3 regions of the Methylophilus sp. E2MeOHC9 genome follow, and region 3 is predicted to be linked to each of the others. Evidence: predicted binding sites of a transcription regulator. Region 3 holds the regulator's gene; each other region holds the start of a gene.

Region 1 (10,313 bases), 700 kb from region 3:
AAACCTTCACCATGGTGGTCTATGCGGCGATCCTCGCTGTGCTGGCTGTTTTGTTTATGCGTTTGCCGAGTTCTTTCCTGCCGACTGAGGATCAGGGCGTGCTAACGGCCCAGATTCAATTACCAGTAGGTGCCACCGATGACCGCATGCAGCGCGTACTGCGGCAAATCGAACACCATCTGGATAGCCAGTCTGAAGTGATTGATGAGTACTTAACCATCGCCGGCCTGGGCCAGGGCGGCGGCGGCAGCCAGAATACCGGACGGGCGTTTATCCGCCTGAAAGACTGGTCATTGCGCGGCGAAGGCCAGGATGCCGCCTCACTGGCTGACCAGATGACAAAAGCATTCTCAAAAATCCGGGATGCCAAATTGTTTGTCAACCAGCCCTCCCCGGTACGTGGGCTCGGCCAAGGTTCAGGCTTTACACTGGAACTGAAAGATGTCGGCAGCCTGGGACATCAGGCCCTGCTGGAAGCCAGGAACCACTTTATAGAAGTGGCGGCAGATAATCCCAAACTCAATCGTGTGCGCGCCAGCGGGCTGGATGATACGCCCATGTTCCGCCTGAATATCGACGACCAGAAAACCGGCATTTACAACCTGACCACGGCCAATATCAACTCGACCCTGTCTATCGCCATGGGTGGCACCTATGTGAATGACTTTATTAACAAGGGCCGCGTGAAAAAAGTCTACCTGCAAGGCGATGCACCCTTTCGCATGCAGCCTGAGGATATTGATCGCTGGTATGTGCGCAACACCACTAACGAAATGGTGCCATTCTCGTCTTTCTCCAGCACCAGGTGGGTGACGGGTTCGCCCTTACTCGAAAGGTTTAACGGTATTTCTTCCATCGAAATCGTCGGCGAAGCAGCCAAGGGTGTCAGTACCGGTGAAGCCATGCGGATTGCGGAAGAAATCATTAAGCAATTACCGGCCGGCATAGGCTATGAGTGGAGTGCACAATCCTACCAGGAAAGATTATCCGGCTCGCAAGCGCCGCTGCTATATGCCGTCTCTGTAGTATTTGTGTTTTTGTGCCTGGCTGCTTTGTATGAAAGCTGGGCGGTGCCTTTCTCGGTGATCCTGGTGGTACCACTTGGTATTCTGGGCGCCGTGCTAGCAACGACGTTGCGTGGTATGACCGCGGACGTTTATTTCCAGGTGGGATTACTCACTACCATAGGCCTGGCCGCCAAGAATGCCATCCTGATTGTGGAATTTGCCAAACATCTGCAAGAGCAAGGCAAGCCTCTGGTAGAAGCAACGCTGCAAGCCGTGCAACTGCGACTACGCCCTATCCTGATGACATCACTGGCGTTTATCTTTGGCGTGATTCCGCTTGCCTTTAGCCACGGCGCTGGCGCGGTCAGCCGCCAGGCGATTGGTACCGGCGTACTCGGTGGCATGCTGACGGCCACTTTCCTCGGCGTATTTTTTGTGCCTTTATTTTATGTGCTGATCCGCTCTCTGTTCCCATATCGGGCTGAAGGTGCTTCTGTTGAAAAACCACTGCACAGTAAGGCAGAACATGAGTAATCTGCATTCTATGAGTCATCATTTAAAACTGTCTGCGTTGATCGTATGCTCATTATCACTGACTGCCTGCATCAACCTGGCGCCTTTTTTCAGCCCGCCTGAAGCACCGGTGCCTGCCACGCTAGGCACCGTCGACAATGATCAAAAAGCGCTGACCGAACTCGGCTGGCAATCTTTTATCACCGACAAGCGATTGCAACAGGTAATCGATCTGTCGCTGAAAAATAACCGGGACTTGCGGGTGGCAACACTCAATATTGAAAAAGCCAGGGCGCAATACCAGGTACAGCGCGCAGACTTATTCCCTACTGTGGCCGCGACTTTGTCTGAAACCGCCTCTAAAGGCATGTCCAACGTTGGTAACAATGGTAATGTTTCCGCCGGCACCGTCGCAGCCAGCAACAATAGCAGCGGCAATGTTTCGCATGTTTACCGTGCCACGGTTGGCTTCAGCGCCTATGAACTGGACCTGTTTGGCCGTATCCGCAATCTAAATGCGCAGGCTTTGCAGACGTTTTATTCGCAAGAAGAAAACCGCAAAAGCACGCAAATCAGCCTGGTGGCTGAAGTCGCCACAGCCTGGCTGACGGTGGCCGCAGATAAAAAGCGGCTGGACATCGCCCAGCAAACGCTGAAAAGCCAGCAGGATACTTACAACATCAACCAGAAAATGTTTGACCTTGGGGTCGCCAATGCCCTGACCCTCAAGCAGTTGCAAACCAGCGTCGACAATGCCCGGGTTGCCGTGGCTACCTATAACATCCAGATTAAGCAGGATATCAACGCGCTTAATCTGCTGGCTGGCAGCATTGTGCCAGTGGCATGGTTGCCGGATAGCTCGCTGTCCAGCGTGGCACTTGCTACACCTCTACCACGTGGAATTAGCTCTAAAACCTTGCAGCAGCGGCCGGATGTGCGTGCCGCCGAGCATTTGCTTGAAGGCGCCAATGCCAATATCGGTGCGCTGCGTGCTGCATTCTTCCCCACCATCAGCATGACCACCACCATAGGCACTGCCAGCACCGAGCTGGATGGTTTGTTTGGTACCGGCTCGCGCATCTGGACATTTGTGCCGCAGATCAGCCTGCCTATTTTCAATGCCGGACGAAACCGGACCAACCTGACTATTGGTGAAAAGAACCAGGAAATCCTGCTCGCACAATATGAAAAAACCGTACAAACCGCTTTCAGGGAAGTGGCGGATGTACTGGCGCAACGCGAAGGTTTGCAGGCACAACTGGAAGCACAACAGTCATTAAACGGCGCCGCCGCTGAAGCATTTAAACTGGCCGACGCCCGCTTTAAAAATGGCGTGGATAGTTACCTGGTTGTTCTCGATGCACAAAGAACGCTTTATACTGCCGAGCAATCACTGGTGACCTTGCAGTTAAGCGATGCCGCCAGCCAACTGACCTTATACAAAGTGTTCGGTGGTGGCTGGCATTAATACCTGATGGCTTTCGCCATAGACTGTTCGTCCGCTGCCGCGTCACTCGTATCAGGTTTCCCTTTCATACAGCCTGCTTAGCTCCCGTTTTAAACAGAAAATAAATGTGCATGGCAAACGTGCACATTTTTTGCTTAGGTTTTTAGTAATGAGTACAGATATTTCCCCCGAACAAACCATCGTCCTGGCAAAAATCAGGCATATCGAAGAGCTTGAACGCCTGGATACCTGCATTCAATTTGTCGAGAGAATAGGCCAGATCATCCACCAGGTGCAGGCAGAACGTGGCGCCAGCTGCCTTTACCTTGCCTCTGCCGGTAAACGGTTTGCGCCTGAGCGCGCCGATATCATCACCCAAAACCAGGCCACAGAAGCAGATTTCAGGCAAGCCTTGCAACAGCATTTGCATCTGGACCTGTTAACTGACGCCAGGCAGCTGACATTGATTTCATGGATATTGCTGGGCTTTGACCAGCTGACTTCTTTACGCCACCAGGTGACATTGCAGAAAATCTCGTTTGCAGATTGTATTGAATCCTACAGCCGCCTGATCAGCAGCCTGATCGCGCTGATCTTTGAAATCTCGGATAGCTCGGTCAACAGCAAGATCTCCACTTGCCTGCTTACGCTGTATAACCTGGTGCAAACCAAGGAGTTTGCGGGCCAGGAACGCGCAGTGGGTTCTTATATCTTCGGTTCCGGCAGTGTGCAGTTGCCGCACCAGCAGCGCTTGCTGGAACTGATTGCGCAACAAGACCGCCATACCGAATTATTTTGCCAGTTTGGCAATGAAGATTTACGTAGCGCCTGGGCTGCCTTAGAGGCCTCCAGACTTTACCAGCAGCATCAGCAACTGCGCAGCAAACTCACTTCAGCCAAAGATCAGCAGCCGCTGAAGCCCAGTGACGCGGATATCTGGTTTGACTTATGTTCGCAAAAGCAGACCAACATCTGGCAACTGCAATGCGCGCTGATCGAGAAAATGCATGCCATGCTGGAAGTGTTAGCGCACAAAGCCAAGCACGACCTTGAATACACGCAGGAATACTTGCAGGCGATCACCAATAAAGCTTCCTCCAGCGCGACCCTGGATGGCACCTTCTTCAATCTATCTATCCCGGTGGAAAGTGCGCTCAGTTTTCAGGCGCATGACAGCGCACAAGCGTACCCGATGACTTCCATGATCAGCTTGTTACAACAGCAATCGCGTCAGATCGCCGATATGGAAAGTGAACTGTCGGATACGCGCAAAGCCCTGTCAGAACGCAAGCAGATCGAACGGGCGAAAGGCCTGCTGATGAGCAAGCTGGGCATTGATGAGATGGAAGCGTACAAGACTCTGCGCAACCTCGCCATGGAGCAAAAACGCAAGATCATCGATGTCGCTGAAAATATACTGACGCAACAAAAACTCCCCTCCTGACCGCTCTATTTGATGGTGCATGCGCACTGAATAAGTGCGATGCATCTCACTCAAAATGGCCTTCCCCCGCCCTTGCAGCGGGTTTTTCTTTCTGAATCCTGCTTTTTCCCCGCATTTTTGCAGTTGGCATACCGCTTGCTAGATGACTCTTAAGCACCACGGCAACGGGTGCCATTATCAACGGCGATAATGGCTCTGATGTATGACCGGGTGTGAAATTGAATTGAATGGATTTCAAGGACAAAGGCGTCCTGATGGTATCGCGAAAGCAATGCCATCAGGACGCCTTTTTTGTTTTTCACTTTCCATATTCACTTATTTTCAAGGAGCAGAAATGAGCAGTTCCGATCACAAAAAACCGGTAGCGGATAATCACCTTATTCCTTCCAACACACTGCCTGAGCCAGATGCTGTAGATAGCCAGCGCCGTCATTTCTTTATGCATACCCTGGCCGGGGCGTTTGGTGCTGCTGCCATGATGAATATGGTGCCCTCCGCCATCCGCAGCCAGGCATGGGCGGCTGGCTCGGATGCGCCTGAGATCACCGAAGTGAAAGTCGGCTTTATCCCGCTCACCGACTGTGCGCCTATCATTGTCGCCGCACAAATGGGCTTCGATAAAAAATACGGCATCAAGATCGTGCCGTCGAAAGAAGCTTCCTGGGCCGGTGTGCGTGACAAACTGGTCAACGGCGAGTTGCATGCAGCCCATGTGTTGTATGGCCTGCTCTACGGCGTACAACTGGGCATTGGTGGCCAGCAGAAAGACATGAACCTGCTGATGACGCTGAACAACAACGGCCAGGGCATCACGCTCGCCAACCAGCTCAAGGAAAAAGGCGCCACCACCGGCGCCACCCTGAAACGCCTGCTGGATAACGAAAACCGCGACTTTACCTTTGCCCAGACTTTCCCCACTGGCACCCACGCCATGTGGCTGTATTACTGGCTGGCTTCTTACGGCATCAACCCGATGCAGGATGTGAAAACCATCGTCGTGCCACCACCGCAAATGGTCGCCAACATGCGCATAGGCAATATGGATGGCTACTGCGTGGGTGAACCGTGGAACGCACGTGCCATTTACGACAAGATCGGCTTTACCGCAGCGACCTCGCAGGATATCTGGACCGACCACCCGGAAAAAGCGCTGGGCACCACGGCCGAATTTTCGGCCAAGCACCCGAATACGGTACTGGCATTGACCAAAGCCATCCTGGAAGCCTGCCGTTATATCGACGCCACCAAGAACCGCCCTGAAGTCGCCAAACTGATCGCCGGTAAAGCTTATGTGAATGCGCCGGAAGAAGTGATCGAAGGCCGCTTCCTCGGCCATTACGACAATGGCATCGGTAAAAAATGGGAAGACCCGAACTACATGAAGTTCTTCAACGACGGCAAGGTCAACTTCCCTTACCTGTCAGATGGCATGTGGTTCCTGACCCAGCACAAACGCTGGGGTTTGCTGAAGTCTGACCCTGACTACCTGGCCGTGGCAAAAAAAGTAAACAGGATTGATATTTATACCGAAGCCGCCAAGGCGCTGGGCATTAACGTGCCGACCGATCCTATGCGTAGCAGCAAACTGATTGATGGCGTGGTATGGGATGGCAAAGACCCCAAAGCCTATGCCAACAGTTTCAAGGTTAAAGCTTAATTCTTTCAAGGAGAGTCACCATGAGTGTCGTCAGCTTTAACAAAGAAAAAATGATAGAAACTAGCGAGGACGCTGTGCAAGCAGCACCTGCACAACCCGTTGTTGCTGTGGTTATCCCTCTCTCGACCACAGCTACAGTAGCCACTCCGTCGTTGCAGCGGCGGAGCACATGGGCGGCAACCGCCAAACGCATGTTTGAATGGTTGTTGCCGCCTGTGATCGGCTTGCTGATATTCGGTGCCATCTGGGCCACCGTGGCAGCCCTGACGCAAGGCCTGCCAGGCCCGGTCAAGACCTGGCAGTCGGCAATGGAGCTGTTTAGCGACCCGTTTTATATCAACAACCCTAACGACATGGGCATAGGCTGGAACATCCTCAGCTCGCTGAAACGCGTGGCGACCGGCTTTGCCCTGGCCGCGATCGTCGGCATCCCCATGGGCTTTGTGATCGGCCGTTATGCATTTATGTCGCGCATGGCCGCGCCCATCATCAGCCTGCTCAAACCAGTCTCGCCACTGGCCTGGCTACCGATAGGCCTGCTGGTATTCAAAGCGGCTGACCCGGCCGCGATCTGGGTGATTTTCATCACCGCAGTGTGGCCGATGATCATCAATACCGCTGTTGGCGTCAGCAAAGTGCCGCAAGACTATATGAACGTGGCTAAAGTGCTCAACCTTTCAGAATGGAAAGTCGTCACCAAAATCCTGCTGCCTTATGTCATGCCTTACATGATGACCGGCGTGCGACTGTCTATCGGGGCTGCCTGGCTGGTGATTGTAGCGGCAGAAATGCTGACCGGCGGTATGGGCATAGGCTTTTGGGTGTGGGATGAATGGAACAACCTGAATGTAGAACACATCATCATCGCCATTTTTATCGTCGGCATTGTCGGTTTGCTGCTTGAACAATTGCTGGTGCTGGTGGCTAAACGCTACAGCTACGAATAAGCCATAAAGGAATTCACTATGACAACCGCATTGCAAGACCGTTATGTCCTGATCGAAAACGTCAATATGACTTTTCCAACCAAAAATGGCAGTTTCCAGGCTTTAAAAGAGATTAATCTTTCTATCCGTGAAGGTGAGTTCATCTCCATCATCGGCCACTCAGGTTGCGGAAAATCCACTGTGCTCAACCTGATTGCCGGGTTGTTGCAGCCGACGGATGGTTACCTGTTCTGTGCCGGGCGTGAAATCTTCAAACCCGGCCCGGAGCGGGCGGTGGTGTTCCAGAACCATTCCCTGCTGCCATGGTTGACCTGCTTTGAAAACGTTTATCTGGCAGTCGAACGTGTGTTTGCCGACAGCGAAAGCAAAGCGCAACTGGCTGAACGCACGAGTGCGGCACTGGAACTGGTTGGTTTAAGCCATGCCATGGAAAAACGTCCGACTGAAATCTCGGGCGGCATGAAACAGCGTGTCGGCATCGCCCGCGCCCTGGCGATGGAACCCAAAGTGCTGTTACTGGATGAACCGTTTGGTGCGCTCGATGCATTGACCCGCGCCGGGTTACAGGACGAATTAATGAGCATCATGGCGCGCTCGGGTTGTACTGCTGTCATGGTCACGCACGATGTGGACGAAGCGGTGCTGCTCTCGGATCGCATCGTCATGATGACCAACGGCCCGGCTGCCACCATAGGTGAAATCCTGGAAGTGGATCTACCGCGCCCTCGTCAGCGGCTAGCACTGGTCGAAGACCCGGCTTATACGCATCTGCGCAGCGAAGTGTTGAAGTTTTTATACGAACGACACGCCAAAAAGGCGGCATAAGAAGTGGTGCTGACGGGCGGCAACCCACCAGCACCGCATACCTCATCGAAATATGGTTACCCACTTAAGCAAAGGAGCAACAACATGAAAACTAACTCTTACCAACGATTGCGTCAAGTCTCAGTGGCAGTATTGATGGCGGCATTGAGCATGCAAGTGGTGGCTGAAGAAGAAGTTTTACCCGAATACACCTTTATGGATGCCATTAAAACCGGCAAAAATATGACCAGTTTCAGATTGCGTTATGAGTATGTAGACCAGGATGGTTTACAGCCAGGCACCTATAGCAATGCTGCCAACACGCCTAACCCGACGGCGGCACGTGAACTTAAAGATGCCAATGCACTGACCTTGCGCAGCCTGATCGGCTGGCAAACCGCGCCTTACCATAACTGGAGTTTTGCCGCGCAACTGATCAATGTCAGCCAGCTGACGGATGACTTCAACGATGGCACTAACAGTTACCGTATCAATGGTGCTTCCAACAACAATGGCAAAATCGAATATGCCAAAGTGGTAGACCCTAACCATACGGATATCAACCAGCTCTACGTAGACTGGACCGGTATCAAGAATACCCGTGTGCGTGCCGGCCGCCAGCAGGTCAACCTGGATAATGTGCGTTTTATAGGTGACATTGCCTTCCGCCAGGTCATGCAGGTATTTGACGGTGTTTCCGTATTCAATAAAACCATCCCGGATACCGAGTTGTTTGTCGCGCATTTTGACAAAGTGAACCAGATTTTCACCTCCGAACGCAGCGGCAACCTGGAAGTGGTGAATGCGCGTTACCGCATTTCTCCTACCGAATTCCTGGTCGGTTATGGCTATTTCAGCAATTTTGAAAACCTGGGCCTGGGCAACGCCTGGTTTGGTGCCGGCGGCGCCAACCTGCTGGCCGACCAGTCGAACAAAACCATAGGCCTGCGCCTGGATGGTACGCATATCTTCACGCCTAACTACCGCGCGCACTACACCGCCGAATACGCCAAACAGTCAGACTACAAAGATGGTGATAGCCGCATTGATGCGCACTATTACAAACTGGGTGGCGGCTTTGGCATCGATAACTTCAACCTGCGCCTGGACCAGGAACTGCTTTCCAGCAATAACAACACTTATGCTTTCCAGACGCCGTTTGGTACCAACCACCTGTTCCAGGGCTGGGTAGATAAATTCCTGGTCACGCCACGCGCCGGTATCAAGGACAGCTTTGTGACGGCCACCTACCGTTACGGTGATTTCATGTTTTTTGCCGATTACCACGTACTGGATGCAGACGAAGACTTTTTCACGGTCAATGGTGGTACTGCCCGTACCGGCAATCGCTACGGCACCGAGTGGAACGCCGCCGTGACCTGGAACGTGGATAAGCACTGGATGACCAAGTTTGAATACGGCAAATACAGCGAAAGTGACGAGTTTGCCGCCACTGCAAATACCACCAGCAACGCCGCCGGTACACGTGGCCGTTATCACGATACTGAAAAATTATGGCTCACTGCCATGTACACCTTTTGATTGTTTGAATGTAAGGAAGCAACCATGACTACAGCCGGAAAAATTTATTTAGTAGGTGCCGGACCCGGTGACCCAGACCTCATTACGCTCAAGGCCATCAAGGCTTTGCAGCAAGCCGAAGTCGTACTGGTCGATGACCTGGTCAACCCGGACCTGCTCACGCATTGCCCGCAGGCACGCATTGTGCACGTGGGCAAACGTGGCGGCTGCAAGTCTACCCCGCAACACTTTATCAACCGCATGATGATCGCGCTGGCCGAGCAAGGGCAAGTGGTGGTACGCCTCAAAGGCGGTGACCCGTTTGTATTCGGCCGTGGCGGTGAAGAGATGCTGGCTTTGCGCGCCGCCGGAGTTGCCTATGAAATTATCCCAGGCATGACCAGCGGCCTCAGCGCCTGCGCCAGTATGGACGTGCCAGCCACCCATAGAGGCCTTAACCATGGCGTGACCCTGGTGACCGGGCATACACAGGACGGCGGGCCATTACCTTGGCGCGCGCTGGTAGCAAGCAATACCACGCTGGTGATTTATATGGGCATGCAGCACCTGTCCGATATCAGCCGCGAACTGATCGCCGCTGGCATGTCACCAGCCATGCCATGCATGATAGTAGAAAGTGCGACACGCACTGATGAACGTGCGCTGGTCAGCACCATAGAAGCCATGCCCCTGCTTAGCCATCAGCACCAGATGAAAAGCCCGGCCATGATCGTCGTCGGCGAAGTGGTCAAACTGGCGAATAGTGCCAAAACCTTGCAGGCGCTGGAGCAGTTTGAATACTTGCAGGCAGTGAATGCCAATTAAAAAAACAATTGATCTGTATTTGCGCAGACGGATATTTACCTAAATTGGTTTTTAAGTAGATTCAAGTGCAGATACCAGTGACAGATATGCTATTTTGAAATAACCGGAGATAAACATGAAAAAGAGTTTTTGGGAGGTAGGCCACAAG
Region 2 (10,313 bases), 540 kb from region 3:
TACCACTGAAGAAATTACTTTAGATAACGTGAAATAGCCTTGGGGTATTCAGGAAAGTAGCGTTCAATCACACTCAAATCAAAACTTCTCAAAATACTGGAGTTGGACTCGCGATCAAGCAGGAAACTGAAAGAAGCCGCCACCAGTTCAGTGGTCGTATGCGGCGTAGTCAATAACTGCCTCGCATACTCCGGTTTTACACTGACCTGATGCGTGGTGACCTGCGACCCATGCACGGTGACAGAAAAAGAATTAGGACTGGTTTCAGTCACCTCAATAGTCGCCACGATCACCTCCGCCTTGTTTGCCCCTATAGGCAACCCCTGCAAACAGTATAAATCGTTATGTTGGCAGAGGCCAGTGAAACTAATGTGACGGAAACGAATATAAAAATGTCGCGCTGATCGGCTGCAAATTTCATTAAACTGTCATCGCTTGAAATTAAAATAAAAAATAAAAATGACTAAACTGATACTCACCTACTTTAGCCTGCTATTAGCGCTGTGCCTGTCTTGCAACGCGCATGCCGCACGTCCATTAGTCACGGACGACGCCCGCCTGACCAATGCCCATAGCTGCCAGCTCGAGAGCTGGGTGCGCGCCTATGAAGGCGGTCGCGAAATGTGGGCATTACCTGCCTGCAACCTGGGTGAAAACTTTGAGGTCACCTTGGGCGGCGGTGTTTACCGCAACCAGGATGAACACTACCGTACCGAAGACTGGATAGTGCAATTCAAAACCCTGTTCAAACCACTGGAAACCAATGGTTGGGGCTGGGGATTAGCCGCCGGGCATGTCAAGCACACCGATATTCAGCCCGGCCCCAACCAGTTGGGTAATACCTACTTTTATGTGCCAGTGTCTTTTTCATTCCGCGATGATGATGTCGTTGTGCATCTGAATATGGGCATGTTGCGTGACAAACAGGCCTCAGAACTTAAAGCCAGCATGGGGTTGGGCGCTGAATTTAAACTTGGTGGACCGTTTAAAGGCATCGCGGAAGTGTTTGGGGATAATACGCAAAATCCGTTTTATCAGCTGGGTGTGCGGTATTCATTAGTGCCGGAGGTGTTTCAGGTGGATGGCACGATAGGTCAGCAGGTGAATGGGGATAGTGGGAGTCAGTGGTTGTCTATTGGGTTGAGATGGACACCGTAGGGGCTGGTTTTTGTGCAATATGTGAATGCCGTAACAAACATTCATTCTGATGGAAGGTGTAGCAGGAGGTTTCGCAGCGCATGCTTTCTGTTTGTGATGCCGCTGGCTTAAGTCAGAAGCAGATAACTGTCTACAACTGGTCGTCATTCTGGCGTAGGCCAGAATCCAGGCAGGTTACTTCTTAGCTTGGTTACAATAAAGAACAAGTATTGCACTTGCTGTAAGTTGTAATCGGTATTTCTTTGGGTGGTTTGGCACTCTATTTCGCGATTCCCTTTCGCCCCTAGGCGAGTGACTTTTCTTTGCTTGCCCAAAGAATAAGTCACCAAAAGAAAGGGCACCTAGCTTCCGCTTGTTTCCTGCGTTGCTCGTCAAAATAAGCGGTCGCGAAACTCGCCCTAGCGGCCTGCACATAACGCAGGCCACCGCGGAGCTCAGACAGTCGCTCCCTTCCTCCTTATTTTGCCTGCGCTACTCGGCGCGTCAGATAGGGGCCCGGTTAAAACCACCACGATGAAATGTTGGTTAAACGTATGGCATTCAGGGCGCTAAGGGACTTCTTTAACTTCCAAAGCTAAACCCCACAAACCAATTCAATTGTTTTGTGAGGTTCTCTTGTTTGTTTTATTCAATGGTTGTACGGGACGCGATGTGAGAACCCTCACTTAACTAACTGCGTAGTGTTTTTCACGGGCCCCTATCTGACGCGCCGAGTAGCGCAGTCGGCGTGGGAGTCTTCGGCCAGCGCCTGTTTGAGTTCCGCAACAAGCCACGTTGTGTGTGGCTTGTCAGGGCGAGTTCCGTTGGACGCCCACGTTGATGAGCAACGCAGGAAACAAGCGGAAGCTAGGGTGCATTTCTTTTGGTTACGTTTTCTTTGTGCAAGCAAAGAAAAGTAACTCGCCTACAGGCGAAAAAGAATGGTTCAAGATATCAAACCTGCTCATCATCCATCCCGGGCTGTAAAGCTATTTCAACAGAATAATCCTATTAATCTGCCCCAGCCTAAACGCCGTGGTACTCATCTTCCCACCCTTCAACGCCAAAGGCCTGATCGGGCATGGCGGAATCCGCCGCCCATCTTCCATCAACGTATCATCCTCCGCCGTCGATTGCCAAACCCCGCCATTCACCGGCCTGAACTGCCAGCGGATGTAACCAACTTTGGCACCCAACTGCAACATCTCATCGCGATCTGGGGCTTCACTCACTAGCAGTTCGTGTTCCAGCGCTTCATCATATTTGCCGAACGCCTGTTTGCACGCCAGCGCTTCCTGATCTGTCGCACCGACATAAGTGCAGGCCCTATGCTCTTCGCGTTGTACATCCCATGCGCCTAATTGCCATGCGGCATCCAGCACGGCTTCTTCAACCATTTCCGGTTGACGCCAGCGGTCATTGATCTGCAAGGCTGAGCCTGGCACCGGTTTCAGTAGCGGTTTTAGCATGGGTAAGGCCACCATAGGCTGCTTGCGGAATCCATGCCAGTGCAACATCAACAGCAAGGGCGTATCCGCTCGAGGTACCGCAGTTAAAGTCACTGCGGTTAATGGCAGTTGCATGACCTGCATTTGCTCAATCAAAGTGTGAAAAATATTCATCATCCACTCCTTATTACTTAACAAAGCCTCTTCAATAAATAGCTAGCAAGAAGCGTGCTGGAAGCGGGTTTTTAAATCAGCAAGCAGCGAGATGAACAAGTTATTCGATGGGTAAATGGTATGTGTGGACTGATGTTTTAATCATGGGTTGGCTGCATGTTTTCCTGCAATAGCTATTTCCCCTCTTGAAAAACGGTTTTGTTTTCCCCATCTAAACAAAAATTTTTGTGTTTAAAACCCGTTATTTGGAGAACCGTTATGACGACAGCGACAGCAGAATCGCCATCTAAACAAACCATGGGCTTTCAGGCCGAGGTCAAACAATTACTACAGTTGATGATTCATTCGCTGTATAGCAATAAAGAGATCGTATTGCGTGAATTGATTTCCAACGCCTCTGATGCGGCGGATAAGTTGCGCTTTGAGGCTATCTCAAATGGCAGCCTGTATGAAAATGACAGTGAACTCAGTATTAAAATCGCGTTTGATAAAGACGCGCGCACGGTGACCATTTCTGACAATGGCATAGGCATGCGTCGTGAAGAAGTCATCAATAACATCGGTACCATTGCCAAATCCGGCACCAAGGAATTCTTCCAGAACCTGACAGGTGACCAGGCCAAAGATGCCAACCTGATCGGCCAGTTTGGTGTGGGTTTCTATTCCAGCTTTATCATCGCGGACAAAGTCACGCTGATCACGCGCCGTGCGGGTGAGGCTGAAGCGATCAAGTGGGAGTCAGGTGGTGAAGGCGATTTCACGATTGAGGCCACAGAGAAGGCTGGTCGCGGTACCGAGGTGATCCTGCATCTGCGCGAAGGCGAAGAGGAGTTCCTGAATGACTGGAAGCTGAAAACCATCGTCAGAAAATATTCTGACCATATCACTTTGCCTATCGTGATGAAAAAGTCCGAATGGAAAGATGGCGAAAACGGCGAAGGTGGCCAGATGGTGGCTACGGATGAAGATGAAACCATCAATACTGCTTCTGCCTTGTGGGCGCGCAGCAAGAGCGATATCACTGAAGAAGAGTACAACGAGTTTTACAAGCATGTGTCGCATGATTATGAAAACCCATTGGCGTATACGCATAGCCGTGTAGAGGGCAAACAGGAATATATTTCCCTGCTCTATGTGCCAAGCAAGGCGCCGTTTGATTTGTATGACAGGGAGCGCCGCCAGGGTATCAAACTGTATGTAAAACGCGTATTTATCATGGAAGAGGCCGAAAAGCTGATGCCGCAATACCTGCGTTTTGTGCGCGGGGTGATTGATTCTGCTGATTTGCCGTTAAACGTGTCGCGCGAAATCCTGCAAGACAGCCGTGATGTGGAGGCGATTAAAAATGGCTCCGTGAAAAAAGTGCTGAGCTTGCTGGAAGATATCGCAGACAACAAACCGGAAGAATATAACAAGTTCTGGGGCGAGTTCGGCCGCGTACTGAAAGAAGGCCCTGGCGAAGACTTCGCCAACAAAGACAAGATCGCTGGTTTGCTTCGCTTTGCTTCTACCCATGCCGATAACGATACGCAAGATGTGTCGCTGAAAGATTACATCGGCCGCTTTAAAGCGGAGCAGGAAGTGATTTACTACATCACGGCAGATACGTTTGCGGCTGCGAAAAACTCACCTCACCTGGAAATTTTCCGCAAAAAAGGCATTGAAGTATTGCTGTTGTCGGACAAAGTCGATGAATGGTTGCTGGGTAGCCTGACCGAGTTTGAAGGCAAAAAACTGCAATCCATCGCCAAAGGTGATTTAGACCTGGGCAAGCTGGAAGACGAAGCAGATAAAGAAGCGCAGAAGCAAGTGGAAGAAAATGCCAAAGGCCTGGTGGAACGCATCAAATCGGCGCTGGGCGATGCAGTGAAAGAAGTCAAAGTCACGCATAGGTTAACTGATTCACCCGCTTGCCTGGTGGCAGGCGAGCATGATCTTTCCGGTAATCTGGCGCGTATTCTCAAAGCGGCGGGTCAACAGGCGCCAGAGAGCAAACCGATTCTGGAAGTGAATCCTGCGCACCGACTGGTTGAAAAACTCCAGGCTGAAAGTGATGATGCGAAATTTACCGATTATGCGCATGTGCTGTTTGACCAGGCCTTGCTGGCAGAAGGCGGGCAGCTGGAAGACCCGGCCAGCTTTGTGAAGCGTATCAATAGCTTGATTCTTTAATTACTCATTCAATTAATCAGCAAGTTTGCTTTAAATATAAAACCCGCGCGAGCGGGTTTTATATTTTGTATGGTTATATCAATATAATCCAAAATTCTTTTCTGTTATTAATTAAGCTTGGTAGATTAAACCCCTCAATCATTGTGAAGGGGCTGGATATGCGCACTACCGTAAAAATGTTGCCGTGGCTGTTATCAATGCTGGCAGGCCAAGCCTTTGCCACCGATGGTTATTTTGCCCATGGCTATGGGGTTAAGGGTTTGGGTTTAGGTGGCGTGGGCATTGCGCTGCCGCAAGATGCATTGGCGGCTGCTACCAACCCGGCTGGTCTGGGGATTGTTGGCGACCGGATCGATTTTGGCGTCACCTGGTTCAAGCCGGACCGCGATGTCCGCCTCAGCAATACTGCCGGTGGCAGCGGGGCGCTGGATGGCCGCTATGATGGCAATGATACCGAACACTTTTTTATCCCCGAGTTTGGCTATAACCGCGTGATCAATGACCGCACCACCCTGGGTGTCAGCGTTTACGGCAATGGTGGCATGAACACAGATTATAAAGATGGTATCCCTTATTTCAATAATACCGGCAGCCGGGTCGGGATTGATTATCTGCAAGTGGTGGTAGCGCCAACTGCGACCTGGCGCGTGACTGAGCAGCATGTATTAGGTGTCTCACTCAATCTGGCATATCAACGTTTCGAGGCGAAAGGCTTGCAGAACTTTGATAACGCAGGCTTCACAACCTCGCCGGGAAATGTGACCAATAATGGGCACGACCACTCGTATGGCGCCGGCTTGCGTTTCGGCTGGATCGGCCAGGTGAGTGATGCGGTGACCTTGGGCGCGACTTACCAGACCAAAACCTACGCCAGCAAGTTTGATAAATATAAAGGCTTGTTTGCAGAGGATGGCGATATTGATATCCCTGCCAATTACGGTATTGGTATCGCCATTAAAACGACGCCCGCATTGACGCTGGCTGCCGATGCGCAACGCATCTTGTATTCTGATGTGAATGCGATCGGCAATTTATCGTTGAGTAACCTGCCTGCCAGGCTGGGCGCATCCAGCGGCCCGGGATTTGGCTGGCGTGATGTCACAGTGCTCAAGGTCGGTGCACAGTATGCCTACAGCGATAGCCTGACCTTGCGTGCTGGTTACAATCATAGTTCGCAACCGGTGCGCAGCAGCGAAACCCTGTTCAATATCCTGGCGCCTGCTGTGGTGCAGGATCACCTTACCTTAGGGGCAACCTATACTTTGCCGAACAAGTCTGAGCTTTCGTTCTTTTTTGCACATGCCTTTGAAAACAAAGTGCGTGGTAATAACTCGATTCCAGCTGCGCCTTTTGGCGGCGGCGAGGCGGATGTACGCATGAACCAGAACTCCCTTGGCATTGCTTACGGCTGGGCGATATAGACTATTGGCATTCAACTGATGGCCCCACGGCTGGCATGCACTGCCACTATTTTAGTCATCATCATTACATTTATCCTGTTTATAATAAAAGCCATGGCACCTTCGCCGTGGCTTTTTGTCATACAGGCTCATTGCCGCGACGGGCTTGTTTTTTGCTTTTAAGTTAGACGATCACATCCGTTATTGATTATTTCAGGGGAAGATGCATGGCCACTAATGCCAAATCCACACGTTCCAAGACTAACAAAATAGAAACCATCCATAACGCTGAAGACTTTTTGCTGACGCAGTTGCCGATTCCGCAAGCTTTACGCAACCATCTGACATTTTCTCTGGGTAAATCCAACTCCTGGGCCACTACCAGGGACTGGTACCAAACCGCTGCCTTTACTGTGCGTGACCACTTAATGAGTCGTTGGGTGATTACCCGGGATGCTTATCGCGATGCAAATACCAAGCGCGTCTATTATTTATCACTCGAATTCTTGATCGGCCGCATGCTGTCAAATGCAGCACTGAATTTGGGCGTTGCACCGGAACTAAGCGAAGGCCTGCAAGAAATCGGCCAGCAACTGGAAAGCGTGGCCGAGATGGAGCCGGACGCTGCGCTGGGCAATGGCGGTTTAGGCAGGTTAGCTGCGTGTTTCGTGGATTCTATGGCGACCATGGATATTCCAGCGACCGGTTACGGTATTCGCTATGACTATGGCATGTTCAGGCAAAGTATTGAGGGTGGCCAACAGGTTGAGAATCCTGATAACTGGTTGCGCTACCAGAATATCTGGGAAGTACAGCGCCCGGAACATACCTGCGAAGTGAAGTTTTATGGCCGTGTCGTGCAAGTGCATACCGAGCGTGGCACAGAACGCCACTGGATAGACACCGAGAGTGTAGTGGCCATGCCGTACGATGTACCTGTGCCCGGCTATGGCACACAAACAGTGAATAATCTGCGCTTGTGGTCTGCCAAAGCCGCTAAAGAGTTCGACCTGACATCGTTTAATCAGGGTAACTACGATAAATCTGTCGAAGGCCGTCATGGGGCGGAGACCATTTCCCAGGTGCTATATCCAAACGACACCTCTGAATCTGGCAAAGAGTTGCGTTTAAAACAGCAATACTTTTTTGTATCCGCCTCTACGCAAGACATCCTGCACCGGTTTATCACAAATAATCCGGACTGGGATACGTTGCCGCAAAAGGTCGCCATCCAGTTAAACGATACTCATCCTGCGATTGCCGTGGCTGAAATGATGTTCCAGTTGGTCGATCACTATCACCTGGCTTGGGACAGGGCATGGAAACTGGTCACGCAGATATTCGCCTACACCAACCACACGCTGATGCCGGAAGCACTGGAAACCTGGTCGGTAGATCTGTTTTCATCGCTGTTGCCACGCCATCTGGAGATCATTTTCGAAATTAACCACAGGTTCCTGCAGATGGTGAACCAGCATTTCCCCGGCGATAGCGCCTTGCTCAGTCGCGTCTCCATTATTGATGAAACGCATGGCCGCCGTGTGCGCATGGCTCACCTGGCGGTGGTCGGTAGCCATACCGTGAATGGGGTGGCGGCTTTACACAGTGAATTGTTGCGGACGACATTGTTTGCCGACTTCAACAAAATTTATCCCGGCAAATTTACCAATGTGACCAATGGTATTACGCCGCGCCGCTGGCTCAACCAGGCTAACCCGCTGCTCACCGAGCTATTAACGAAACATATAGGCACTGGTTTCCAGAAAGACCTGGGCCTGATTAAGAATATCGAGCCGTTGGCTGAGAATGCAGCTTTCAGGAAAGCTTTCCGCGAAGTGAAGGCAGCCAACAAACAGCGCCTGGCCTATAAAATCCTGCAGAAAACTGGTGTTGCCATTAACCCGCAAGCGATATTTGATGTGCAGATCAAACGGATCCACGAATACAAACGTCAGTTATTAAATGTGTTGCATGTCATCACCTTATATAACCGCATTCGTAGTGGCCAGGCAAAACACCATACGCCTCGCGTGGTGATCTTTGCTGGTAAAGCCGCGCCAGGTTACTGGCTGGCCAAGCAGATCATCCGCTTGATTAATGATGTCGCAACGCTGATTAACAATGACCCGGTTATCGGTGACCAGCTGAAAGTCGTGTTTTATCCTAACTATGAGGTGAGCGCCGCCGAGATCCTGTTCCCGGGTGCTGATTTGTCTGAGCAGATCTCTACTGCTGGCACTGAAGCCAGTGGCACGGGTAATATGAAGATGGCGCTCAATGGGGCGCTGACCATAGGCACACTGGATGGCGCCAATGTGGAGATCAAGGAAGAAGTCGGTGATGAGAATATCTTTATCTTCGGCCTGACTACGCCCGAGGTCGCGCAAATCAAGGCAAGTGGGTATAACCCCTGGGATTATTACAACGGTAACGCTGAATTGAAGCAGGTCATCGATATGATAGGCAATGGTTTCTTTTCAGTGGGCGAACCTGATCGATACCAGGCGATTGTCGATACCTTGTTACACAAAGGCGACCATTACCTGTTACTCGCAGACTATGCCGCCTATGTCGAGGCGCAAGACAAAGTAGCTGCCTTGTACCAGGATGAAGAAGCCTGGTCGCGTGTGGCTATCTTAAATGTGGCGCGCATGGCGAAATTCTCCAGTGACCGTACCATAGGTGAATATGCAAATCGCATTTGGAAGGTGGAGCAATTTAAAGTTTGATTGCAAAATTTAACAGTTATACAACAAATGATAAAGCAAGCCCTCCCAGGCTTGCTTTTGTCCTTTCTTGGCCAGTCATTTGTCGGTACACTGATCTCAGATTTGCATGGAGATAAATAATGAAAAAAACTGCGTGGGTGATACTGATAGGCTTGTTGTTTTCGGATGCACAAGCACTTGATCTAAAGAGCCTGGGGGATGTCGTCAATAAAGTCAGCGGTAACGCTACCGCTGATAATAGCGGCGCTGTCAGCAGCCTGACCGACAAGGAAACCAATGACGGGCTGAAGCTTGCGCTCAATCAGGGGGTGACAAAAGCGGTCGATGTGCTGGGTGCCACGGATGGCTTTCTGGGTAATAAAGACGTGAAAATCCCTTTGCCGGATTCCCTGAAGAAGGTTGAAAAAGGCATGCGACTGGTCGGCATGGGCGATCAGGCTGATGAACTCATCCTGAAAATGAATCGTGCGGCAGAACAAGCGGTGCCTGAAGCCAAAACCCTGCTGGTCAACTCCATCAAGCAAATGAGTCTGGCCGATGTCAAAGGCATACTCACTGGCCCGCAAGATGCGGCGACACAATACTTCAAGAAAACCACCTCAACCGAGATGGCCGCCAAGTTCCTGCCGGTCGTGCAAAAAGCGACTGCCAATGTCAAACTGGCCGATACCTATAATCAGTATGCGGAAATGGGCAGCAAGTTTGGTGTAGTAAAGAAGGAAAATGCCAATATCAATCAATATGTCACGCAAAAGGCATTGGACGGCGTTTACCTGATGGTGGCAAAAGAAGAAGCGGCCATTCGACAAGACCCTATGGGCCAGGCCAGCAACTTGCTGAAAAAAGTATTTGGTGCCGCGCAGTAAACATAAGGCAATATCAAAGTTCTGATAACTAAAAGTCGTCGCTGGCAAGCGGCGCCATTTAGTTTATCCCTGTTATTGATCAGCTTAAGCCTGGAAGTATTTTCGAATTGGTGTTGACACACCTTTAGCTTCCTTGCTATAGTCTCACCTCTCGACGCAACACAAGTTTTACTAGTCGATTCGGACGCGGGATGGAGCAGTCTGGCAGCTCGTCGGGCTCATAACCCGAAGGTCACAGGTTCAAATCCTGTTCCCGCAACCAAGCAAATAAATTCGTTTTAATTGAAATAAATTTCCTGCTTGACCGATGTAAAAAGCGCTGTATAATGCGCACCTCGTTGACGCAAGGCGTTAGTGATGAAGGCCCTAGTGGCTGTGTTCTTTAAA
Region 3 (10,313 bases):
ACCATGTAACAGCAAATGGGAGACTTCCAAAAAGTCACAGTTTTCAGCCAGCGTTTCAATCGGATAGCCGCGGTAGTACAGCAGGCCTTCTTCGCCATCGATGAAGGTAATGCCTGAATCACACGCCGCCGTGGACATAAACCCGGGGTCATAAGTGAAAATCCCATGTTTGCCCAGGCTGCGGATGTCTATAACATCTGTGCCTAATGAGCCTTTCAGGATAGGGAGTTCAATCGCTGGGGTGTCGTTGTCAAAAGAAATGGTCGCTTTGGTTGCCATGACATGCTCAAAATAAGTAGACGGGGTTAAGGCTAAATTATACGCAATGAACTCTTAAAAAGCGCACTTGCCGGGTGATTGAAAGTGAAAACACAGAAAATGCCACAAAAACATGCACCAGTATCAACCCTGGGCGTGGTGCAGTTGCACTGCATAAGTGAAAAACAGGCTAAAAGAGAACTGCCTTATGCGGGATAAATGGCACCGAGGATACGCGGACCTTGTGCGCCAGTGACCGCTGGCAGGTTACCACTCAGGCCATCGATGCAGCGTTGCGCCAGCCAGGCAAATGCGACAGCTTCCACCCAATCTACCTCAACGCCAAGTTTGTCGGTGGGTTCAATGGCATAGCCAGTCAATGCGGACAAGCGATGCATTAACAAGCCATTGCGCGCGCCACCACCGCAAACATAAGCTTCATCTATCTCGGGGCAAAAGCGCGTGATCGCGTCTGCGATACTGAGCGCCGTCAGTTCCAGCAAAGTACGGGCAATATTCTCCGGCCGGTCATCCAGCGCCTGCAAATGTTGTGCCAGCCAGTGTTGGTTAAACAGATCCCGTCCTGTGCTTTTGGGTGCAGCTTGCGCCAGATAGGGTTCAGCGAGCATGGCTTTTAGCAAGGAGTCATTCACCTGGCCACTGGCAGACCAGTCGCCATTGGCATCATAAGTCTGGCCTGTATGCTGTTGCGTCCATTGATCCAGCAGCATATTGCCGGGGCCCGAATCGAAGCCGGTCACCTGCCCATTCACCGGTAGCCAGGAGATATTAGCGATGCCGCCGATATTGATAATGGCGCGGTTTTTGGTTGCGCTGGCAAACACAGCCTGGTGAAAGGCGGGTACCAAAGGCGCACCTTGGCCGCCTGCGGCAATATCGCGGCTACGGAAATCCCCAATCACAGCAATCTGCGTCAGTTCAGCCAGCCGGGCATGGTTGCCGATTTGCAAGGTATAGGCTTGACCGTCTGGCAGGTCAGGGCAGTGGCGTATGGTTTGTCCGTGGCAGCCAATGGCGGTGATCGCCGATGCTGGTAATCCGCTTTGCTGCAGGATCTTCTGCACCGCCTCTGCATAAAGCTGTGCCAATGTATTGGCCATGACAGCGGCTGCATGCAACTCATTCGTCGCTGGATGATGCAAATCCAGCAGTGTTTGTTTGACCGCGGCTGGATACGGCACAAATGCCTGGTTGATCTGTTGAAAATCATCGCCCGTGTGCGCAACCAGTGCCGCATCCACACCATCCAGGCTGGTGCCTGACATAATGCCAATAAAATAACGGGTAGCGGGGGCGGTTGACAGCGGGATCATAGGCCAACATGGTAACACTGTGCCGGGATATGCCTACAGTTAAGCAGCAGATTACGTTAAAATAGTCGCTTTCATTTTAACCGTTGCTATGCCATACCAACTCGGCCATGCAGCAGACAGAATTGTATTTATGACAGACGCAAAACCCACTCCTGAAGCCATCAGCCCGGAGATTGCCAAAGCACTTGCCATTATCAAGCGCGGTGCAGATGAGTTGCTGATTGAGCAGGAGCTGATAGAGAAACTCAAAGCCGGCAAGCCATTACGCATCAAGGCCGGATTTGACCCTACCGCACCCGATTTACATCTGGGGCATACCGTGCTGATCAACAAATTGCGCCAGTTGCAGGACCTGGGCCACCAGATACTGTTCCTGATCGGCGACTTCACCGGCATGATAGGTGACCCGACCGGTAAAAGTACCACCCGCCCGCCTTTGACGGTTGAGCAGGTGAAGATCAATGCCGATACCTATGCCGAGCAGGTATTCAAGATACTGGATCCGGCCAAGACAGAAATCGTATTTAACTCCAAATGGTTAAGCGAACTGGGTGCGGCAGGCATGATCAAGCTGGCGGCCAGCCACACGGTGGCACGCATGCTGGAACGCGATGATTTTTCAAAACGTTTTAAAGGCAACCAACCGATTGCCATCCATGAATTCCTGTATCCGCTGTTGCAGGGCTACGACTCTGTTGCCTTGCAATCAGACATTGAACTCGGCGGCACCGACCAGAAATTTAACCTGCTGATGGGGCGCGAGCTACAGAAACAGGCTGGCCAGGCACAGCAGTGCGTGCTGATGATGCCATTGCTGGAAGGCCTGGACGGCGTTAATAAAATGTCCAAATCGCTGGGCAACTATATCGGTATCAGCGAAGCGCCTGAGAGCATTTTTGCCAAGATTATGTCGATCTCAGATGCGCTCATGTGGCGCTATATCGATTTGCTGTCTTTCGCCTCGCTGGAAATCATTGCTGAATGGAAAGCCAGCATCGCCAATGGTGAAAACCCACGCAATATCAAAGTAGGCTTTGCGCAGGAGATCGTGGCCCGTTTTCATGGTCAGGCAGCGGCTGAAAAAGCGTTGCAGGATTTCCAGACGCGTGCCAAAGGCGGTATACCGGATGATGTGCCTGAAATTGAAGTGACGATAGCAGGTGACAGTATTGGTATCAGCCAGTTATTAAAACAGGCTGGCCTGGTAGAAAGCACCAGTGAAGCGATGCGTGCCATCCAGCAGGGTGGCGTGAAACTTGATAGCGTCAAGGTCGAGGACAAGAACCTGCAATTGGCAAAAAGCGTGGTTGTTGCCCAGGTGGGTAAGCGAAAATTTGCCAGGATCACGATTCAATAATCGTCGTCATTGTAAAAAAAAGGCCGCTTGCATAGCGGCCTTTTTAATTTTCAAAAATCAGACAAGCTTGAAAAGCTAAAGTGATTTGCGCAAATTCGCTGGCGGAATACTCAATGATTCACGGTATTTGGCAATCGTCCGCCGCGCCACCACAATGCCTTGTTGTGCCAGTGTGTCTGTGATCTGGTTATCAGAAAGCGGTTTTTTCTCATTCTCTTCCGCCACCATTTGCTTGATCAGTGCACGAATGGCTGTTGCCGAGCAGGAACCACCCGCATCAGTCGCGACTGAGCTGCCAAAGAAGTATTTGAGTTCATAAACACCTCTTGGAGTGAGCATATACTTGTGCGTAGTGACGCGGGAAACGGTACTTTCATGCAAATCCAGCTCTTCAGCGATTTCACGTAATACCAGTGGGCGCATCGCGATGTCGCCGTGCTCAAAGAAGTTACGCTGCCTGTCTACAATCGCCTGTGACACACGCAAAATGGTCGAGAAACGTTGCTGGATGTTCTTGATCATCCACTTGGCTTCCTGCATCTGGCTTTGCAGGTATTGGCCTGAGCTTTCACGGTTGCGCTTGAGGATATCTGCGTACATCTGGTTGATGCGCAATTTCGGGATCACACCATCATTCAGGGTAGCGACCCAGATCCCTTTGATCTTTTTCACCACCACATCATGCTGGATAAAATGATCATGGCTAAAGTTGGAAAACTCGCTGCCTGGTCTGGGGTTTTGCTGGCGTATCAGTTGCTGCGCGCCTTTGAGTGAGGCTTCATCGCAACTGAGTTGTTTGCGCAGTTTGATAAAATCTTTATTGGCCAGTAGTGCCAGATGGTCTTTGACCAGGGCGATGGCGATTTTCAGGTAGGGCGTGCTGGCTGGTAGGGCATACAGTTGCAGCAGCAGGCATTCACGCAAATCGCGGGCGCCTATGCCTATCGGGTCAAGATTCTGGATCAGCTTGAGTGCCGTTTCCAGTTCCAGCAAATCGACTTCCAGTTCCAGCGGCAGGTTCTCCACCACTTCCTGCAAATCCTGCTCCAGGTAGCCGTCGTCATTAATACTGTCTAGCAGCAGTTTGACCAGGCTCATATCGCGGTGCGACAGGTGCGCCAGTTGTATCTGGTCTATCAGGTGGTCACGCAGGCTGATGTTGCTGGCATCCTGGCGCGAAAAATCACCATCTTCATCATCATTGTTATTGCGACCTGCTTCATCCCAGTTGCTGGTACTGCCAAATTCGCCGTAGTCGTCTTCAAATTCCGGCGGGGTGAATTCTTCATTCAGGTTGGGCAACTCGCCTTCATTGCCGCTCAGGTCTTCGCGCAACTCTTCACGCAAAGTGTCGGCTGGCGAAGGGATATCCTGCTGCTGCATGGCGACATCAAAAGAACTAGCATCTTCGACTTCAGCCTGCGCTGCTAACGGGGCGTCGGGCGTATTGTCTTCAAACTCGCCTTCTTCATTATTGTCGGCCATCTCGAGCAAGGGGTTTTCCTGCAAAATGGCTTCCAGCTCCTGGCTAAGCTCCAGCGTCGACAGTTGCAACAGGCGGATAGACTGCTGCAACTGCGGCGTCAGTGCCAGGTTTTGCGACATGCGTAATTGCAGGTTTTGCTTCATAACGAATTACAGCCTAAAGTTTTTGCCCAGATATACTTCACGCACACCTTCATTCTGAATGATTTCATCGGGAGTGCCGGCTGCAAATACTGCGCCTTCATTCACGATGTAGGCGCGGTCACAGATATCCAGCGTTTCGCGAACGTTGTGGTCTGTAATCAGGATGCCGATATTCTGGCTGCTCAAATAACGGATAATTTTCTGGATCTCGATCACTGCAATCGGGTCGATCCCGGCAAACGGTTCATCCAGCAAAATAAATTTAGGGTCAGTGGCCAGGCAACGGGCGATTTCTACCCGGCGACGCTCACCACCGGACAAGCTGACTGCCTGGCTGTTGCGGATGTGCTGGATATGCAACTGATCGAGCAGTGACTCCAGCTTGGCTTCGCGTTCTTCGGCCGTATAAGGGCGGGTTTCCAGAATAGACAGGATATTATCGGTCACTGTCATTTTTCGGAAAATCGAGGCTTCCTGCGGCAGGTAAGCCAGGCCCATGCGTGCACGTTCATGCATAGGCGCGTGGCTGACATCGGTGCCATTCAAAGTAATGTGGCCGTCATCGAGTGCGACCAGGCCGACGATCATATAAAAACTGGTAGTTTTGCCTGCCCCATTCGGGCCCAGTAAGCCAATGACTTCGCCGCTATGCAACTCCAGCGTCGTATTTCTGACGACTGTGCGACCCTGGTAAGCTTTTTTTAAATGGCTGACGCGTAAATGGCTATTGTCTGGTGAAGCAGTTGTTTGCATATTGCCAGTCTTTACTGTGGTTCTTTCTTGGGTTCATTTGCGGTGCCGTTAGCAGCCGGTTCACTCTTGAACTGCAATGAGCGGTTCATGCGCAGGCCTTGCTGTGCATTGGCTTTGTTATCGATCACAGGAGGCGTTGTTTTGCTCTTGGGCTGGATGATAGCCTTGACCCGGCTGTTGGCCGTGCCATTCGGGTTGGCTTTGGTGCCACCAATCACTTCCGCATATTCCGCATTGGCGTCGTAGCTGATGTAATCACCGGTGACTATGTCTTCGCCACGTTTGACCCAAGCATTGGTATACAGTTGCACTTTATCCATGCGGCCATTGTATTCAATGCGCTGGCCGCTGCCTTGCATCCACTCGTTTTTACCAGTGCGCTTCTGCTTGAAGGTGGTCGGTGTGCTTGGGCTGCCGATACAGGTGCTATGCTGAAATCCATCCTGGTCTTCGCGGACTATCATTTTGTCTGCCTTGATTTGCAGGGAGCCCTGATTGAGGATCACATTGCCGGTATAAGTGCTGATTTTTTTTGCATCGTTGACACTCACTGTGTCGGCTTCCAGCTCGATGGGTTGCTCACGGTCAGACTCTTCAGCCCTGACAGTGTTAGACCAATGCAACAGCGTACCCAATACCAGGCAGGTCACATAAAATAATTGCTTGTGCGTTTTCAACTCATCTCTCCAGAATCATCGATCCTTGATCATTAACCTTTGTCAGGCGTGGTTTTATTTTTTGTTTTGGCCGGCTTGGTGGCAGGCACTGCATTCACTGGCTCCGGTGCGCGCTCATAATGTACATGCACCCGGTTAAATAATTGCATGGTTTCGGATTTTTTATCAAAGCGCATGCCTGTGCCTGTGACCACGCTACCCGGTTGCTGGTGGATGGTCACCGGTAAATCGGTATAGGCAATATCCGTATCCGGTTCAACAAATAATTGTTCCGTCTTCAATTGCATTTCACCTTTTTCAGCAGTGGCCTGGCGTATCACTTTGACCTGTTTTACAAACTCCACCAGTTTACCATTGCCGGATATTTTGCCGCGCTGCCCGTAAATCTGGGTATAAGGCATGTTTTCGCCAAACTGGGTAAATCGCGGGCGGTCCAGTTCGGTGTAGTCGCTGTCCGGGTAATGGCGCATTTGCGCCGCAGCCAGCACATATTTGGTATGGCCACTGGCGTCGGTACGCGTGCTGACAAAGTTGTAAAGCATGTAATCCGGCGCATTGCGATTGATACTAGTCATGCGCGAAGCTCCCTCCTGCACTGTCTGGTTGATCCAGAAGGTAAGCAGTGCCAAAAACAGCATCAGGCCTATCGGTAGCAAAATCGGATATTTAAGCATGAATATTCATTCCGGCTAGCCTAGACCACTTTCGCTTTCAGCAAGTCATGCATGTTAAATGCCCCTGCCAATTGTTGCAGTTCATTGACTGCCAGAAAACCATTGATTCTATGGTGTTCCATCAGGCTCACTGCTTCAACAGCCATTTGCTGTATACCCAGCAATTTGGGTTGGTGGCTCATGACGCTGGTGATAGGCGCCTGATGGTCGGTCAGGCCTTGCACAAACAAACGGCGTACATCACCGTCAGTAAACACGCCGACCGGGTTTTGTCCGGCATTGACAATGGCGGTGAACCCCATGCCTTTGGCCGTTATTTCCTGGATGGCCTGTTGCACCGTTGCATTTTCTTTCACGCTCGGAATCGCATCGCCGGTGCGCATCACATCTTTAATCCTGATCAGCAAACGCCGCCCCAGGCTACCGCCAGGGTGGGAGTGGGCAAAGTCTTCTGCGGTAAAGTCACGCAGTTCCAGCACGCATAAAGCCAGTGCATCGCCCAAGGCCAGTGCGGCAGTGGTGCTTGCGGTTGGCGCCAGGCCAAACGGGCAGGCCTCATGGCTGACGGCTGCACTCAGATGCACTTGCGATTCACGCGATAAAGTCGAGTCTTCGGTGCCAGTGATACTTAATATCCGCGCACCCAGGCGGCGGATCGCAGGCAAAATATTGATGATTTCATCGCTTTCACCCGAGTTGGAAAGCGCAATCACCACATCTTCTGCTGTAATCATGCCCAGGTCACCGTGGCTGGCTTCAGCCGCATGCATAAAAAATGCCGGGGTGCCGGTGCTGGCAAAGGTGGCGGCGATTTTGCCGCCGATATGGCCGGATTTCCCCACGCCAGTGACCACTACACGGCCACGGCAATCTAAAATCATATGCACTGCAGCCTCAAACGCAGCGCCTAAGCGTCCTGCCAGCTGGCGGATTTCATCTGCTTCGTGCAATAACACATTGCGCGCTTTTTCCACGATGTCAGAACTTTCAGCAAGTTTGACACCTGATTTTGCTATACTCATGGGCAGTAAGTATAGCAAGTGACCGCCCCGGCAAGAAAGCAAAACACGGCTTTTTTAATGATTTTTTAATATCAGGCACATTTTTTGCATTAAATAAAGATTTGTGGCAGCATATTTAACCTGACACAATCCAGATTCATAATAAATATTTGACCACGCGCAGTGTTTTGCTAACAGTGTAGCAACGTGGTCTGAATTAATTGCTTTAGAACTTTTGCATGTTTGACTCCCTAATCCATTTACTTTTATTACTCACCAGTTCGGTATTCGCCGTCGGTTTGTTCCGCATATTGGGCCTGCCCGCGATACTGGCTTACTTCGCCATCGGCATTGTCCTGGGGCCCCACGCACTTGGCTTGCTCGAGGATGAAGAAACCGGTCGCCAGGTGGCTGAATTCGGCATTGTGTTCCTGATGTTTAGCATAGGCCTAGAGTTCAGCCTGCCCAAGTTATATGCCATGCGCAAAACCCTGTTCGGCCTTGGCGGCGGGCAAGTCATCCTGACGCTGGTAGTGAGCCTGCTGTTAGGCAAAGTCGCTGGATTAAGCCTGACCACCGCGTTCATTATCGGCGCGGCACTGACCATGTCCTCGACCGCCATCGTTTCCAAAATCCTGATGGAGCGCGTCGACCTTAACTCCCGCCATGGCCGCCTGAGCATAGGCGTATTGCTGTTCCAGGATCTGGCGGTGATCCCTATCCTGGTATTGATCCAGACATTGGGTGCGCACAGCAATAACTGGCTGGATGTGCTGGGCCTGACGCTGCTGAAATCCTCAATCCTGTTATTCCTGCTATTCAAATTCGGCAAAAACATCCTCAACTTCTGGTTTGAACTGGTGGCCAAGCAGCGCTCGCGTGAACTGTTTGTATTAAACGTGCTGATGGTCACTTTATTGATGTCTGCAGCCACCAATTTTGCTGGTTTGTCCTACGCGCTGGGTGCGTTTGTCGCAGGCATGCTGATTTCAGAAACCAAATACCGCTACCAGGTGGAATCCGATATCGCGCCTTTCCGCGATATTTTGCTTGGCCTGTTCTTTATCAGTGTCGGCATGCTGCTTGATGTCACTGTCATCGTGCAACATGCAGGCCTGATCGTGTTGCTGCTTGGGCTATACCTATTGTTCAAGATCGGGCTGATTGCCTTCCTGACCAAGTTCTACGGTTTTGAAATGGGCGTCGGCGTGCGTACTGGCATTATTCTGGGGCAGGCAGGTGAGTTTACTTTCGTGATTCTGGCGCTGGGCTTACAAACGCATTTGATTGATGGCGACGCCTTGCAACTGGTGTTATCGGTTGCCGTGCTTTCCATGCTGGTGGCGCCGTTTATTATTCAGTACAACGGCCGCATTGCGCGCTATCTGGTAAAAAGCTATACCCGCAATAGTATTAAAGGCGTCGATACCATCCAGGAGCATAGCCAGGAGCTATCGGGCCACGTCATTATTTGTGGCTACGGCCGCAGTGGCCAGTATCTGGGCCGTTTCCTGCGCGAAGAAAATATCCCCTATGTGGCGTTGGATATGGATGCCAGCCGCGTTCAGGAAGCCGCCTCTGCGGGTGAAAATGTGATTTATGGTGACGCCAGCAGACGCTCAGTGATGGAAGCGGCCGGCCTGGCACGTGCCAAAGCCGTGATCATCAGTTATGCCGAGACGCGAGCCTCCATGAAAGTGCTGGATGTGATCAAGGAGCGCCATCCTAACCTGCCGGTGATCGTGCGCACCCATGATGACAGTGAGATGGATGAGTTGCGCGCCGCCGGTGCGGCTGAAGTAGTGCCAGAAATCCTTGAAGGTAGCCTGATGCTGGCCTCGCATGCGCTGGTCACCCTGGGCGTGCCGTTGAACCGCGTGGTTAAACGTATCCGCCAGTTCCGTGAAGAGCGCTATAAAATGTTTAAGGGTTACTTCCGCGGTGTCAGTGACGCAGATGCTTCAACCGCCTCTTTACCGCAGTTGCATTCAGTTGAAATGTATAAAAACTTTTATGCGCATGGTTTGCGGCTGGATCATATTCCGTTTGAAGATTTTGCTGTTGAAGTCAAACAATTGCGCAGGCCTAACATGCCAGAGCCCATCGTCCCGCGCGGCGATATCGTATTGGGCGAACGCGATGTGCTGGTTCTGCTAGGCAGCAATGCCGCCCTGATCGCCATGGAAGTCTATTTGATTTCCGGCCGCAAGCCTTAAGCTATCCCCCTGATTTCAAACAGGCTGCTAACCGTGTACAGTTGGCAGCTTGTTTGAGGTTATTTGTTAGACACCCGCGTTTTTTCGTGAAAAAATCTTTATGGCAAACACTTCGGTCTTAATCGTCGGTGGTGGCATCGTCGGCTGTTTAACCGCCATGCAATTGCGCAAACAAGGCCATCAGGTCACCGTGGTCGAGCGCAACATTATCGCTGCGCAAACCTCGGGCGAATCTTCCTGGGCCGGCGCTGGCATCGCATTTCCGCTGTTGCCATGGTTTTATCAGGATGTGGTCAACGAGCTAGCACTGGCCGGCGCCAGGGCTTACCCGGCCATCAGTGCCGAGCTGTTTGCAGAAACCGGCATTGACCCCGAATGTATCCAGAGCGGCATGCTGATCCAGCCGCCCTTTGA

Evidence for each region. The regulator sigma-54, encoded in region 3, starts transcription at its own class of promoters, with help from an activator protein. The targets are predictions, from matches to a motif close to TGGCACNNTTCCTGCT.
Region 1: a site for sigma-54 is predicted at 3,108-3,123, ahead of ACSSVF_RS14505 (nitrate- and nitrite sensing domain-containing protein). Genes of this name have one in related genera too.
Region 2: a site for sigma-54 is predicted at 6,494-6,509, ahead of ACSSVF_RS00490 (glycogen/starch/alpha-glucan phosphorylase). Genes of this name have one in related genera too.

What each region holds. Positions count from the first base shown of each region.
Region 1 is NZ_CP196024.1:3,054,388-3,064,700, forward strand. Features, by position in the region: gene ACSSVF_RS14495 (efflux RND transporter permease subunit) at 1-1,541, shown strand, start outside; gene ACSSVF_RS14500 (efflux transporter outer membrane subunit) at 1,534-2,988, shown strand; gene ACSSVF_RS14505 (nitrate- and nitrite sensing domain-containing protein) at 3,137-4,411, shown strand; gene ACSSVF_RS14510 (CmpA/NrtA family ABC transporter substrate-binding protein) at 4,746-6,068, shown strand; gene ntrB (nitrate ABC transporter permease) at 6,089-7,015, shown strand; gene ACSSVF_RS14520 (ABC transporter ATP-binding protein) at 7,034-7,840, shown strand; gene ACSSVF_RS14525 (alginate export family protein) at 7,925-9,361, shown strand; partial or broken gene cobA (uroporphyrinogen-III C-methyltransferase) at 9,395-10,165, shown strand; gene ACSSVF_RS14535 (nitrate/nitrite transporter) at 10,281-10,313, shown strand, end outside.
Region 2 is NZ_CP196024.1:107,143-117,455, reverse strand. Features, by position in the region: gene ACSSVF_RS00515 (hypothetical protein) at 15-287, opposite strand; gene ACSSVF_RS00510 (PA4824 family protein) at 460-1,158, shown strand; gene ACSSVF_RS00505 (diguanylate cyclase) at 2,127-2,762, opposite strand; gene htpG (molecular chaperone HtpG) at 3,018-4,931, shown strand; gene ACSSVF_RS00495 (OmpP1/FadL family transporter) at 5,090-6,352, shown strand; gene ACSSVF_RS00490 (glycogen/starch/alpha-glucan phosphorylase) at 6,559-9,060, shown strand; gene ACSSVF_RS00485 (DUF4197 domain-containing protein) at 9,180-9,926, shown strand; tRNA gene ACSSVF_RS00480 (tRNA-Met) at 10,112-10,188, shown strand.
Region 3 is NZ_CP196024.1:645,675-655,987, reverse strand. Features, by position in the region: gene gltA (citrate synthase) at 1-279, opposite strand, end outside; gene ACSSVF_RS03205 (anhydro-N-acetylmuramic acid kinase) at 465-1,592, opposite strand; gene tyrS (tyrosine--tRNA ligase) at 1,723-2,949, shown strand; gene ACSSVF_RS03195 (RNA polymerase factor sigma-54) at 3,025-4,578, opposite strand; gene lptB (LPS export ABC transporter ATP-binding protein) at 4,585-5,331, opposite strand; gene lptA (lipopolysaccharide transport periplasmic protein LptA) at 5,343-6,008, opposite strand; gene lptC (LPS export ABC transporter periplasmic protein LptC) at 6,041-6,682, opposite strand; gene ACSSVF_RS03175 (KpsF/GutQ family sugar-phosphate isomerase) at 6,703-7,704, opposite strand; gene ACSSVF_RS03170 (cation:proton antiporter) at 7,923-9,899, shown strand; gene ACSSVF_RS03165 (NAD(P)/FAD-dependent oxidoreductase) at 10,000-10,313, shown strand, end outside.